One region of the Halomonas sp. GT genome, then DNA from elsewhere that is predicted to be linked to it. Evidence: predicted binding sites of a transcription regulator. Region 1 holds the regulator's gene; each other region holds the start of a gene.

Evidence for each region. Region 1 encodes LexA, which represses DNA repair genes until DNA is damaged. Its sites were predicted from a motif close to TACTGTNTANNTANACAGTA; they were not measured.
Region 2: a site for LexA is predicted at 1,749-1,768, ahead of B6A39_RS03525 (LexA family protein). Genes of this name have one in related genera too.
Region 3: a site for LexA is predicted at 2,076-2,095, ahead of B6A39_RS08785 (LexA family protein). Genes of this name have one in related genera too.

Annotation. Positions count from the first base shown of each region.
Region 1 is NZ_CP020562.1:1,727,747-1,732,376, reverse strand. Features, by position in the region: gene nagZ (beta-N-acetylhexosaminidase) at 1-274, opposite strand, end outside; gene B6A39_RS08100 (L,D-transpeptidase) at 350-877, opposite strand; gene B6A39_RS08095 (TetR/AcrR family transcriptional regulator) at 855-1,532, opposite strand; gene lexA (transcriptional repressor LexA) at 1,865-2,542, shown strand; gene B6A39_RS08085 (energy-coupling factor ABC transporter permease) at 2,603-3,274, opposite strand; gene purU (formyltetrahydrofolate deformylase) at 3,359-4,213, opposite strand; gene B6A39_RS08075 (ribonuclease J) at 4,490-4,630, shown strand, end outside.
Region 2 is NZ_CP020562.1:749,995-754,624, reverse strand. Features, by position in the region: gene B6A39_RS03540 (heme ABC transporter permease) at 1-227, opposite strand, end outside; gene ccmB (heme exporter protein CcmB) at 242-940, opposite strand; gene ccmA (cytochrome c biogenesis heme-transporting ATPase CcmA) at 989-1,609, opposite strand; gene B6A39_RS03525 (LexA family protein) at 1,870-2,283, shown strand; gene B6A39_RS03520 (IMPACT family protein) at 2,311-2,934, shown strand; gene B6A39_RS03515 (sodium ion-translocating decarboxylase subunit beta) at 3,055-4,377, opposite strand; gene oadA (sodium-extruding oxaloacetate decarboxylase subunit alpha) at 4,390-4,630, opposite strand, start outside.
Region 3 is NZ_CP020562.1:1,880,255-1,884,884, forward strand. Features, by position in the region: gene B6A39_RS08770 (ERF family protein) at 1-234, opposite strand, end outside; gene B6A39_RS18895 (hypothetical protein) at 257-427, opposite strand; gene B6A39_RS08775 (DUF932 domain-containing protein) at 550-1,518, opposite strand; gene B6A39_RS08780 (hypothetical protein) at 1,617-1,955, opposite strand; gene B6A39_RS08785 (LexA family protein) at 2,112-2,561, shown strand; gene B6A39_RS08790 (Y-family DNA polymerase) at 2,558-3,832, shown strand; gene B6A39_RS08795 (YagK/YfjJ domain-containing protein) at 4,480-4,630, shown strand, end outside.

The DNA.
Region 1 (4,630 bases):
TGAATTGATCACCAATACGTGCCATAGCTGGCATGCGAGTAACGCCTTCTCTAATTCGCTGAACGCGACCGCCCTCTTGGTCAATACCAAGCAACAGCTCACCGCGGACACGACGAATATCACTGCAAAGCTTTCTAACCTGATAAGCATTCTCGACATTTCTAGCGAATAAAATGACACCGCCCACAGCAGGGTCCATCAAAAGATGTTTTTCAGCTTTGGTTAATCGCGGCCCTTCAAGGTCGAGCATGACCGGGCCTAAAGATTGAGTCATTGTGATGGATCCAACAAAAGGGCCGTCAATTTTAGTTGATCAATCTCTCGTGTCAAAAAATCAATAATAAGTTGCCTAGGTTTGGCCATCATGAAGCCAAACGGGTGTGCCCGGCGGCGCATGCTCAAAAAGATACACCAAGTTATCATTTCGCAACCGAATACAACCATGCGAAGCGGCTACGCCCATCGGTTGATCAGGTGGAGTCCCATGAAGGTAGATGAAGCGACGTTGAGTATCGACATCCCCGCCTCGATTCACCCCTCTCTCTAAACCACAGAGCCACAAAATACGCGTTAATATCCAATCACGATGCGGGAATTCAATCGCAAGTGCCGACGTAAATACCTCCCCAGTCCACCGCCTCCCGCGAAAAACGGCATTATTAGGCAAACCGTCACCTATGGATGCGCGGATATAGTGCCATCCAAGGGGGGTTTGACCACTGCCCTCTTGCTGCCCTACACCTTTCTCGCCGGTCGACACGGCACACGTGTGCAGCAACGTACGCCCTTTCCACCAGCTTAGTTGCTGCTGTTTGATATTGATTTCTATCCACCCATCATTCTGCGGGGGCAGATCAGCTAGCGTAGGCGTTCGCATAATGTCCTTCATCAGCAGCAGGCGGCAGCGGTGCATTCATGGCGGCAACTACGACAGGGCGTAAACGTCTTACCAAATCCCTCACTGTTACTTGCTCATTATAGTCTTTCGCGGCAATGTCTCGCAGTGCATCTAAACCAGACAGCGTAAAAATTACGGTGCCCAGCATGAAATGCAGCCGCCAAAAACGCTCAGCATCTGGTAAATCTGGCGTTGCCTGACGCACTAGCTCAGTGAAACGGGTAAACACGTCACCGTACTGCTGCTGGATATAACGTCGTAAGTGCCCTTGTGCCTGGCTATACGCCAACCCTAGAAGACGCATAAACACCTTCAAGCTATTGCGCTCAGCAGGCACGGCCAACACCGTGCTTGCCATTGTTTCCAACAGTACTTCAAGAGGAATCACATCACCGTTGTACTGCGCTTCAAGATCATCAAGCGCCGTATGAAAACGTTGCGAGAAGGGATCTAGATAGCGCGCAAACACAGCTTGGATAAGCGCCTTTTTAGAACCAAAATGGTAATTAACGGCGGCCAAATTAACCCGCGCTTTACTGGTTATATTGCGTAGCGACGTTTCAGCAAAACCACGCTCTGCAAACAGCACCTCAGCGGTATCGAGGATACGTGTTACCGTATCAGATTGCGCCATAGCGCCCTCCAGAAAACGAGTGTTTAAAACATCGTTAAATACTATGCCATAACGTTATTTGGCTCAATCACTTATCTTTAGCTTTTTACCCAACGCTAAAATCAACCCTAGGCACCTATTCAGACACCTGCCAACTGTCGCTGTCGCGTTTGCCGTTGATATAACACCCAGGCTAGTCGCTCTTGTCTCCATTTTCTCAAAACACTTCCATAGCGACCGGCATTGCGGGGCTCTCTTGCATGTACTGGACAGAGCAACATACTGTATACTTAACCACATACTGTTTAAGCCGACATGTAGCCACTGTCTTGTTCAATTTTTTGGAGTTTGTTATGTCGCGTCCACTGACTGCTCGTCAGCAGCATGTTTTTGATTTTATTGTTAAAACAATGGCTGAATTTGGCTACCCGCCGACCCGCGCAGAAATCGCCAAAGCACTCGGATTTCGTTCTCCTAACGCTGCTGAAGAACATTTAAGAGCGCTTGAGCGCAAAGGTGCCATCCGCATTATCCGTAATACCTCGCGCGGAATTCGACTACCTAATCAGGAACCGCAGGATGTAAGTGACGTTTCGACAACGGCGCCCGCAACCAATGTAGAACCACTACCAAATGGCTTACCGGTCATCGGAGAGGTGGCCGCAGGAAGTCCGATTTTAGCAGCGGAACACATTGATCGTTATTGCCCTCTACCCGCCGAATACTTTACTCCCAAAGCGGATTACCTTCTTCGGGTGCGGGGCTTATCAATGAAGGATGTTGGCATACTGGAAGGTGACCTTCTTGCCGTACATCGCACCGATCGAGTTCGAGATGGCCAGATTGTGGTAGCAAGGCTAGAAGATGAAGTGACCGTAAAGCGCTTTAAACGACAGGGCCATACGGTGACACTAATTGCAGAAAACAGTGACTTTGCGCCCATAGAAATTGATCTACGCACCCAGCAGTTAGATATCGAAGGAGTGGGCGTTGGTGTCATACGTGGCGGTAACGGCCAAGCACTGGGATAAGCGAGTAAGTGTAAATACCGGTGAGGCACTCGATAGAGATACTCACCGGCTATCGCAATGTTACTGAGAGTCTATATAGCGACGATCATTAAACGTAGCTACCCAACTCGGGTGATACACCAGCAAAATACTGAGTAACATCCCTGTGATAAAAGCCTCGGAGGGCATTAACAGGGGTAAGAAGCGCGCATACTCTTGGGCTAAGTACACAGCTTCAGAGTCGGTACCCGCCACCATGATTAGCAAGACAGCCGATAATCCTCCACCCAATGTTGCCAGCGCAGCGCCAAAAAAACCGCATACGAAAAGAAAGACCATCAAATTATCAGGCAGACGTCGGTCTACAAACCGCCATACCAGACCAGCAACGACCGCAGGCACAATGCCGGTTACCAACACATTAGCGCCTAGTAACGCCCATTCGTTGCGCCCAACGGCTGACATCGCAACATTAATCAGCACATTGCTAATTAATGCGAGCGGCACTTTAAATACCAACGTCATCAGGACAGTGAATACTAAGTGCAGGGTTAACCAATCGACTGCCTGAGCACGCAGTTGCCACATCAGCATCACGGCAAGCGTCGCGGCTAACCACCGATGCTGAAGCGCCACATCGTCTATCAGTGATCGCCATGGGCGCAGCCATATCATCCACGCGAGCACGCTAAACGATACCAACCACGTCAGCAACAATGCCCAGGGAGCTAAAACACTTTGCGCGAAAGACATGGATGCCCCTATCTACCCTCAGCTAACGACTAGCCAGCTGTAAATCTGAATTGATTAAAAAGTCTGATTAACTAAATAGCATGATTAGCTGAACACCACAGTCTTATTGCCATGGATTAATACTCGGTCTTCTAGATGCCATCGTAAACCACGCGCCAATACCGCTTTTTCGACATCGCGCCCGAAACGCACGAGATCCGTTGGCGTATGGCAATGACTGACCCGATGAATATCTTGTTCAATAATCGGCCCAGCATCCAGCTCTTCAGTGACATAGTGACAGGTAGCACCGATTAGCTTAACGCCTCGCTGGTAAGCTTGATGATAGGGCTTAGCACCAGCAAAAGAGGGTAAGAAACTATGGTGGATGTTAATCACCCGTCCTGCATAACGCGAACAGAGTGAAGGCGGCAAAATCTGCATGTAACGCGCCAACACAACACAGTCCGCTCGTGCACTATCAATTTGCGCCTGAACCTGCTCGAAAGCAGCTTGCTTATTTTCAGGGTCTACTGGCACATGATGGTAAGGAATGCCATACCATTCAGTGAGTGACCGCATATCTTCATGGTTTGAAATAACCCCAACAATGTCGCAGTCCAGCTCCCCTGCTTGCCAACGGTAAAGCAAATCAACCAGACAGTGAGACTCCCGCGACACCATCAGCACCACACGCCTGCGTTTTTGAGTATCAACCAGCGACCACTGCATGTGAAAGGCCTCTGCCACTGGCTCAAACGCGCTACGTAGCGCCTCTGCTGACATACCTAGGGAATCTGCCAGAATTTCATATCGCATGAAAAATCGACCAGTCTCTAGATCAGAATGCTGGCTGGCTTCGGTAATAGATCCACCCTGCTGAGCAATAAAGCTTGAGACACGCGCCACAATGCCCACTTGATCAGGGCAAGACACCACCAAACGGTAATAATGAGACATAAATAAACACTCTTGACATATTTTAACGGCACGATCGACAAGCACCTACCAGCGGTAGGGAAACGGTATATAGACGAAATAGTGTACCTTATGCTCATCAAGTAAGCATTGCAGGTGAGTGCCATGATGATTGTTACCCGCCCCCGCCTTCCCGTATAGTTAAGGTCTTACTTTTTAGGCTTTTCATTACTGATGCATCCACCACGCGTTCAACTTCGTCCCCGCCGTCGTCCTCCCCTGCGCCTACTGCCGCTAGGTGGGTGTGGTGAAATTGGAATGAACCTTACGCTCTATGGATACGACGATGAGTGGATCGCCGTCGACTGCGGCATGATGATTCGCCAAGATCTACCCAATTCCCCGTTGCAGGTGCCCAATACAGATACGTTAACAGCGCTAAACATCACCCCAAAGGCG
Region 2 (4,630 bases), 980 kb from region 1:
ATTGCCATTGAGACAAAAATAGATTGCGCTAGGAAAGCGGCAGGAACGTGGACATAAATAATGCGAAAGCTATTGCCCTGCTGATAATCCGCGGGAGCAAATGCCAGCCCCCAAACGGTTCCCAGCAGCAACAAGAGCCCCGCGGCTACCCAGAACCAGGGCTGAAGCTTGGCGCTAATCGCGTAGAACCACTTGGGTGATCTCAGTTTGTTTATAAAGGCCCACATGGTGTTTTCGTCCTTTAACCGTTGATGCTGATGCGTAGCGATGCGGCAATAGCCCAAGGTGCTAGCATTAACGAAATCGCTAAAAGTGCGCCTAAAATAGCAAGATGTGCCGCGATACCATCGCCTAAAATAGCGGCCTGCACAGCGCCCGCGCCAAAAATAAGAACTGGAATATAGAGTGGCAGTACCAGCAGTGATAGCAAAACACCGCCTCTGGCAAGCCCGACGGTAAGCGCCGCGCCAATTGCACCTATCAAGCTGAGGCTTGCGGTTCCCAATGCCAACGATAGCGCCAACACCAAGTAACTACCGGCAGGAAGTGCCAACATGATACCTAAAATCGGTGCCATGAGGGCCAAAGGCAGTCCTGTCAGCAGCCAGTGAACGGCAACTTTCGCAAGGCTGAGAGCCGCCAACGGCTGAGGGGCTAACAGTAGCTGCTCCAAACTACCGTCGTCGTAGTCGCTCCGGAATAGGCTATCCAGGGAAAGCAATGCCGCCAGTAATGCCGCCACCCACAGCAACCCAGGCGCTATTTCTGCCAGTAACTGGGGATCAGGTGAAATGCCGATCGGAAAGAGCGTAATCACCAAGGCAAAGAACACCAATGGGTTAAGCACTTCACCACGACGGCGTAGCAAAAGCGTTAGATCTCGCTTAAAGGTGGCACTAATGGCGACCATGAGCCCACCGGAAGGCGCATGCATCGACATTTCTGGGATGCCTGTCGTGGCGTGTGAGCTTGGCAACGCTGTCTCCTTCTACCCCAGTTGAATGCGCCTAAGCACGGAGGATGCGGTTAACTCATGATGTGTCGTCACTAATACACAGCCTCCCGCATTGGCATGTGCAACAAGCTGAGCTTCTAATGCTGCCACTCCATGGCGATCAATTGCTGTGAAAGGTTCATCCAGCACCCACAATGCCCGCTTAGTAAGCGTTAGCCTAGCAAGTGCAATCCGCCGCTGCTGGCCTGCGGAAAGCTGCCCTGCTGGCACATCTTCAAAGCCACTAAGCCCGACCTGTGCCAGCGCTTCTTCACGCTGGTAATCATCGCCTTTTTCACCGCTAAGCGCTTGGTACCACGCTAAGTTCTCCAGCGGAGAAAGACCCGATTTTATGCCAGGGGCATGTCCTAAATAGAGTAGATTGGCGAGAAAATGTTCACGCACCTCACGCATTGAGTCGCCATTCCAATAAATGTGGCCATGGTAGTCGCTCAACTGGCCTGAGAGAATTTTCAACAGTGTGGTTTTTCCGCTCCCGTTAGGGCCTTCGATGCGGACAATTTCACCACGTTGAATATCAAGGTCTAGCCCCTCAAACAGCCAGCGGTCATCGCGTTCACAGGCTAGCTGTCGGGCTTGCAGGCAGAGGCTCAAGGATATCTCCAGGCACGTAGATTTTGCGTCGAACTCTACACGGAAAGCCCCTTTCTCGCCAGTCGCTCTCTGCGGTCTGGGGTCGCAGCACACGCCTCCCTATCTTCGCTTAAGAACAATAGACAATGCAGAGCACTAGCACTGTATGCAAAAACAGGCCTATACTACGACCACTGTATGAAAAAACATTACCGATCATAAACACAGCAATCTGCTCAATTACACGCCTAGGGAGCGGGCGCTGCATTGGAGAAAACAGTATGACGATGTCAATGCCAACACCCTTGACCATATCTCAACAGGCATTAACTCAACAGCCACTAACTCAAACGACGCTGAATAGCGGTCGTCCTGCTTATTCAGCACCTCGTGTAACTCGGCGCAATACTTATGCGCTTCGCGTGCGCGGCAACAGAATGCGTGAATGCAATCTATTCGATGGCGATGTCATTATTATTCGCCGTTACCAACAAGGCAGCCATCAAGAAACGGCTATTGCGATGATTAACCAGCGAGAAGTTGCGCTAAAGCAACTTTCCATTAGCCGGCTTGGCGTTCACCTATGGCCCGAAGATGCAGCCATGCCTGCCGTCTTCCTGCATAATTGTGATATTCAAGTGCTGGGAATGGTGATGGGCGTCGAGCATGGCGCTACCAACACTCGGCACCACTAATTCGTCACCCGCTTTAGGGAGTATCGATTGCGTTACCGAGTTCCAAACCTAGCACCCGCCACATGGCATACCGCTGAAATTGAGGTTGAAAAAAGTCGCTTCCTCACTTGGATATGCCATGCGCCCAACACTGCTGACTTTCATGCAATGCTGCAGGCAGCCAAAACCGCCCACCCCAATGCAAGTCATCACTGTACGGCCTTTATTGCAGGCCCTCCTGGTGAACAGACACATATAGGTTTCTCTGATGATGGCGAACCAGGAGGAACAGCTGGCAGACCCATGTATCAAGCCTTGCTTGGCAGTCAAATAGGAGAAATAGGCTGCGTGGTGATTCGCTACTTTGGCGGCACCAAGTTGGGCACTGGCGGACTTGCCCGGGCTTACGCACAGTCGGTTAACGCCGGGGTTGACACATTACCCACATGCGAAGTCGTCGAACGAGAAAATTACCTGCTCCGCGTTAACTTTTCCCATGAGGCAGTCGCGCGCACTTGGTGTGACGAACAGAAAATTCCCGTCCAACAAGCAGAGTATGATAGCAGCGGCGTGTGCCTCACGATTGGCTGGCCAAGGGATGAACCCCTAAGTCTCACAACGCTTGAAAACCGACTAAAAACTGCTCTCGATATTCAAAAAGTGACGCCGTAACAGAGCCATTGATATGTTAGACAAAAAAACGCGACTTACGCGAGCAATTGCCCGGTAAGCCGCGCTTTAGCCACTAACCATCACGTAACAACAACTGCGCAATGGCACTGCTAGCGGGTCTTAGCCTAAATATTTAATCATAACACCCGCCGCGACAGCAGAACCGATAACACCTGCCACATTGGGGCCCATGGCGTGCATCAGTAGGAAGTTATGCGGGTTCGACTCCAAGCCAACCTTATTCGCCACTCGTGCAGCCATCGGCACCGCAGAAACACCAGCAGCACCAATCAATGGGTTAATCGGCATCTTGCTAACCAAATTCATCAGCTTCGCCATCAATACGCCTGCGGCCGTGCCAATACCAAACGCCACAATGCCCAAGCCCAAGATGCCCAGCGTCTCAAACGTCAGAAAGCTTTCCGCCATTAGTTTGGAGCCTACCGACAGCCCTAAGATAATTGTCACGATATTAATCAGGGCGTTTTGCGCCGTATCCGATAAGCGCTCAACCACACCACACTCACGCATCAAATTACCAAAGCAGAACATCCCTAATAGCGGCGCTGCATCAGGCAAGAAGAGCGCAACCAGAATCAACAACACTAGCGGGAAAACAACCTTTTCCAGCTTGGATACTGGCCGCAACTGCGTCATCTTAATTTGACGCTCTTTTTGAGTGGTCAGCAAACGCATGATCGGCGGCTGAATCAACGGCACAAGTGCCATGTAGGCGTACGCCGCCACCGCAATAGCACCAAGCAGTTCAGGGGCTAACACACTCGATACGTAAATAGACGTCGGGCCGTCAGCACCACCGATAATGCCAATTGCCGCGGCCTGATTGAGGGAAAAATCCATCACTCCTATCGACGACAGTGCAACAGCACCAAACAGCGTAGCAAAAATACCAAACTGAGCCGCTGCCCCTAAAAAGAGCGTACGCGGGTTAGCCAATAACGGGCCAAAATCGGTCATTGCCCCCACGCCCATAAAGATAATCAGCGGGGCAATACCGGAGGCGATCGCTACGTTATAAAAGCTATAGAGCATGCCATCGCCATAACCAACGTTCATGGCGATATCCTTTGCCGCTCGCAACTGGTCCGGGGCAGCAGCATCGTGAGCGATTGCCTTCAGTGACTCTCGCCAGGTTTCTACACCGCTTAGTGGATCAAGGGTAGCGCCCAGTACAGAGGCTATCTGTTGCAGTACAGCGGGTTTTGCAACCTCGATCGCCTGATCGAGCGCTGAAATCGCCAAGCCCGCCTCAGGGATATTGGCAAGAATGCCGCCAAACCCAATCGGTACCAGCAGCAGCGGCTCAAACTTCTTGTAGATAGCGAGATAGAGAAGCCCCAGCCCTACCAAAACCATGACCGCTTGACCAAGCTCGAGATTATAAAGCCCCGAGCCCTCCCATAAGGTGATTAACTTATCCATTGCCGAATGCCCTTAAAGCTCGATCAGCGAATCGCCGACGGTGACGCTGTCACCCTCGCTGACGTTAACTTTCGATACGGTTCCGGCACTGCTGGCGCGCACTTCGGTTTCCATTTTCATGGCTTCCAAAATAATCACCACATCGCCTTCCGCTACTTGGTCACCAGGACGCACATTGACCTTGAAGATATTGCCAGCTAGCGGTGCATCAATGCTTTCACCGCTGGGTGCAGCTGCTTCCTCTTTGGGAGCG
Region 3 (4,630 bases), 150 kb from region 1:
CATGGCCGCCATGGCCGCGCTATAGGCCATCATGGCCTGGCGATCCATCACCCGTTCCTGCATCTGTAATAAGCGCTCCATCTTGTCGATATCAACGTCTGGGTTGAGCGCAGCGCGCTCAATGACTTGGATGATGGCCGTGCTTTCTGCAAGGTGAGGGGCAGGCACCGTAGGAACAGCTTGTAAAGAGGGTGCAGATAAGTCGTGATTTACCACATTAGTTTTAGTTGCCATGACGAAGTACCTTCAATAGGGATTAAAGATCGGCAGGAAGCTCACTAGGTGAAACGGGGCATAAGCGCAGCTCGGTGCGATAGAGCTGCCCCTTTGCCATGACGTAGGTCTTGGCATAGGTTTGGTCTTGGGTAAGCAGTCGTTCCGTTAGTTGGGTTAATGCGATATCTAAATCAAGGCTAAGATTGGCCATGGTGTGCTCCACGTAAAATGCAAAAAGCCCAGCCGTGTAGATGGCTGGGCTGATCGCGCTATCCAATAAGGGGTAAGATAAAAACCAAAAGAATTAGCAGTAAGATGATGAGAAACAGCATGTCAGCTCACCAGGGCAAGGGCCGTTTGCAATGCCTCCTGCTTTAACTGAGCCCCTTGACCAAACCACGCTGAATCCAATCGAGTATCGTTACTGCGCGCACGCTTGTCGTGATCCACGTACTCGGTAATAGCATTGAGCAAGCCCCACGCAGTATCTTTGGCAGTGTCGAGATGAGAACCGCGGCCTTCGCCGTGGTAGAGCTTCTGTACCTTGTTAAGCGCCCGATAGTTGGGCAGTTTGGAAGGATCGTCTATCGCCTTATCAATACCGCAGAGTACCGACTGAAAATACTGCTGTGCCTCGCCGTGGTCGACCTTGCGTTCCGCTAACGCCTTCATGCGATACATGAAGTCGTTCCACTGAGAAACAGAAATACCCAGTTGGCGTTTCACTGCACGGGGGTCGAACTCCGAACGGTGGGGCACCTTCACCGCCTGCGACGTACCATCCACGACAATTTGTAGCGTGTTATTGCACACTACCCGCACCGTGGTGGGGGTCGCCATAGTGGCTAGGGTGCCATCGCACGACGTCGCCAACAGCAAGTAGTCGTTCACCTCATCCTGGCCTTTCAGCGAGGTGCTTAAGCCGCTACGGGCCAACGCCCAGAATTTACGCCCACCTTTAAGCACGCCCGCTGTCTCCAGCTCATAACCGGCGTATTCCGTTAGGTCGCGGTAAAACTCCAGAATCTCCTCAGGCTGCACCACCTTATAACGCTGAGATACTACGGAAAGGGGAGCCTTGGTATCCGAGCGATAGAGCACCTTCTGTTCTGGGAACGAGTGGATGCTACCCAAGTGGCTGGCACCCTCGGCAATAAACCGCACTGGCGCTTCTTCAATATGCCAATTCATACCGGCCTGTTGCTGCCAGATTTCCAACGGTTGATGACGTGAAAGCTGCTGCCCCAGGCCATGCCAAGGGGTATCGCCAACGTAAGCCATTTGTTCAACTAGATGTGCCATGAGTCATTCTCCAGATATAAAAAAACGCTGACGAATCGCCAGCGCAAATAAGTGTTTAAGTAAGGGAGCCGCCCGTAGGCGAAGGTAAAAGACGAGGTTTAGTAGGCAGACGCTAAGGGAGGATAGGGATAGCGAAACGCTTGACCGCACGACAGGCATAGCCATGGGGTGCCGTTACCCAAGGGCAGCCACTGTTCAAGCAGCGAGTGGGCGATACGGGAGCCGGTTTGGCCACCGGCAACCGCACCCATCAATGCAGCAGGCAGCTTTGCAAGGGGAAAGCGAGTGACAGCAACCGCAAGTGGACCAGTCATGGCTGTCGCACGCCAGGCACCGATGGCACTCCCTAACAGGGTGCTACCCAAGACGCCAATGCGATGGGCAGTCTCAAGGTTCAACGTACTCAGTGACGCACAGCGTGTGCAGGATGGGGGCATAAACAGCGCTCCTATGCAGTGGAAAAAGGTTCCAGGGTGGTGGATGCATAGGAGTGATATAGATCTGAAATTGGTTGGGATACGTCGATGAGGTATTGCGTTAAGTAAGCACTTTACGGATACTGTTTTTATATACAGTTAATGATGGAGGTGCCCATGACTTTACCTGTTACATTACTGGGACAAGCAGACGTTTTGACGTTTTCGCAGCCCTTACCACTCTATTCCTGTGCCGTGCGCGCTGGCTTTCCCTCGCCCGCAGATGACCATTTGGATACCGATCTTGATCTTCATCGTTATGTGGTGAAACGGCCTGCTGCAACGTATTTCGTGCGCTCAGAAGGAGACTCCATGATCGGCGATGGGATTCACCATGGGGATTTGCTGGTGGTGGATCGCAGCCTCGAAGCCTTACCAGGGCGAATTATAGTGATTTGTGTTGATGGCGAGCTCACGGTAAAGCGCCTTGAGCGGGTAGGGCAGCGGACCTATCTCCGGGCCAGTAATCCCGCTTATCCTCCCATTCCTTTAGATGGACGTGAGTCCCACGTCTGGGGCGTAGTAACTCATGTGCTTCACAGCTTCCCAGGAGCGGCGTTGCAATGATCGCCTTAGTGGACTGCAACAACTTCTACGTCTCCTGCGAGAGGGTCTTCAATCCGTCACTGGAAGGTCGTCCTGTTGGGGTACTATCCAATAACGATGGTTGCGTAGTGGCTCGCAGTAACGAACTCAAAGCCCTAGGTGTGGAGATGGGGACGGCCATGCATCTGCTTGCATCGCATATTCGTCGCCAAGCGGTGTTGCTCTCCAGTAATTACGCCCTGTATGGCGATATGTCCCAGCGGGTCACCGAAGTGCTAGGCGAGTTTTCACCCCATGTTGAGATTTACTCCATTGATGAAAGCTTTGTAGGGTTTCAAGGCTTCGAACATAAGACCCTGGAGGCACGGGGCCAAGCCATGCGCGATACCGTTCGACAGTGGACAGGCATTCCCGTATGCGTGGGGTTTGCACCTACCCGCGTATTGGCCAAAGTGGCGAACCAAGCGGCTAAAAAACATCCCGCCTACAAACAGCACGGGGTGTGTAAGCTGACCGCTGATAGTGAAACGACCAAGGCACTGCTTAAGCAGTTGCCGGTGACCGAGCTGTGGGGCGTGGCACGCCGTACCGGTGAACGTTTAAGGGTGATGGGTATTGAGTCTGCCTGGGATCTGCGCGAAGCAGACCCTAAGCGTATTAGGCAGCGCTTTAGTGTGATGCAGGAGCGCATCGTCTGGGAGTTGCGGGGGCAACCTTCCATTCAGCTAGATGACATGAGCCAGCCCAGACAACAGATCATGGTTTCTCGTTCGTTTGGGCGACTTACCAACGATCCCCGTCAGCTAAGGGAGGCGCTACGGCATCATGCCGCCAGGGCGGGTGAAAAGCTTCGCAAACAGCGAAGCGTCACCAGCGCCATTATGGTGTTTATCCGCACCAACCCGTTTCGTAAAGATTTACCCCAATATCGCCAACGCGTGGTGATATCCCTGGAGCGACCAACTGACGACAGTCGGGAGATTATTGCCGCCGCAGTGCAAGGGCTACGCCGTCTCTGGCGAAAAGGATACGCCTATCACAAAGCCGGCCTAATGCTGCTTGATCTATCCCCCAAAGCTAACCGACAGCTCACCCTTGAAACCCCGCAAACTGACGAAGCGGCTAAGCGCAGCGAACGCCTGATGACGACGATGGACAAGCTCAACCGTGAGCTGGGTAAGGGAACGGTACAGTTGGGCCTGCCCCGTAAAGGAAATGCCTGGGCGCTGCGCAGTGAGCGGAGAACGCCTCGTTACACTACCAAGTGGAACGAGCTGTTGGTCGTTAAGTAGGCCTAACACGCTTGTATGGTGCTGGTCATGCTAGGGGAAGTGCCATTTTAGAAAGAAAATACTGACTGGTATCATTATCTGAGCAGATGCCGAGCCCAAAAGGCTTCTAGTTATCTTATTGAAAAAATGGAATTATTTTTATTGAAAGGAAAGATGAATAAAGTTGTCATGGTCGGCAGAAACCCGCTTACCATGCGGGTTTAGTCTTCTAAATACTAAACCATCGATCCGCTTTAAATGACGGTAATAGTATTATGCTCCTTTGAGGGATTAGGAATAGTATCCATGAAGGGGCCTTTAAGCCGACGCCCTTTCCTCAAGAAGATAGCCGTTAAGCCCTAATAAAACCAGCGCATCTCTTCATGACAAAGCAGTCAAGTGTCATGTAACGATAAGCAAGGCGTGTTAAAGGCACGCCTAACGAATAGTCCTAAATGCTAAAGCGATAAGAAGACAGTGTGACAGCGCTCGCATGATGTTCACAAATATCTGCTAAGGCATTTCCTGTTACGCCGATGATAACCGCGTTTACTAATGCGTTAACATTTCAGCGTTTTCTATTAATCCCATGATCACATTTTTGCTACAGGCATGGCACGGCATCAACGCTGTGTCTATTCCCGTGCGTGAGTTTTAGGAGTTTGATAATGAACACCACTATACAGTACGTAGGACAACACCCACGTAAACGTCATCAATGTAACCCAGCCCTTAAGCTCTGGTGGGATATGTATTACCAAAACATGAGGGTAAATATTGAGAAAGGCCCTTTAATTGAAAACTACCTAGCAACCTTGC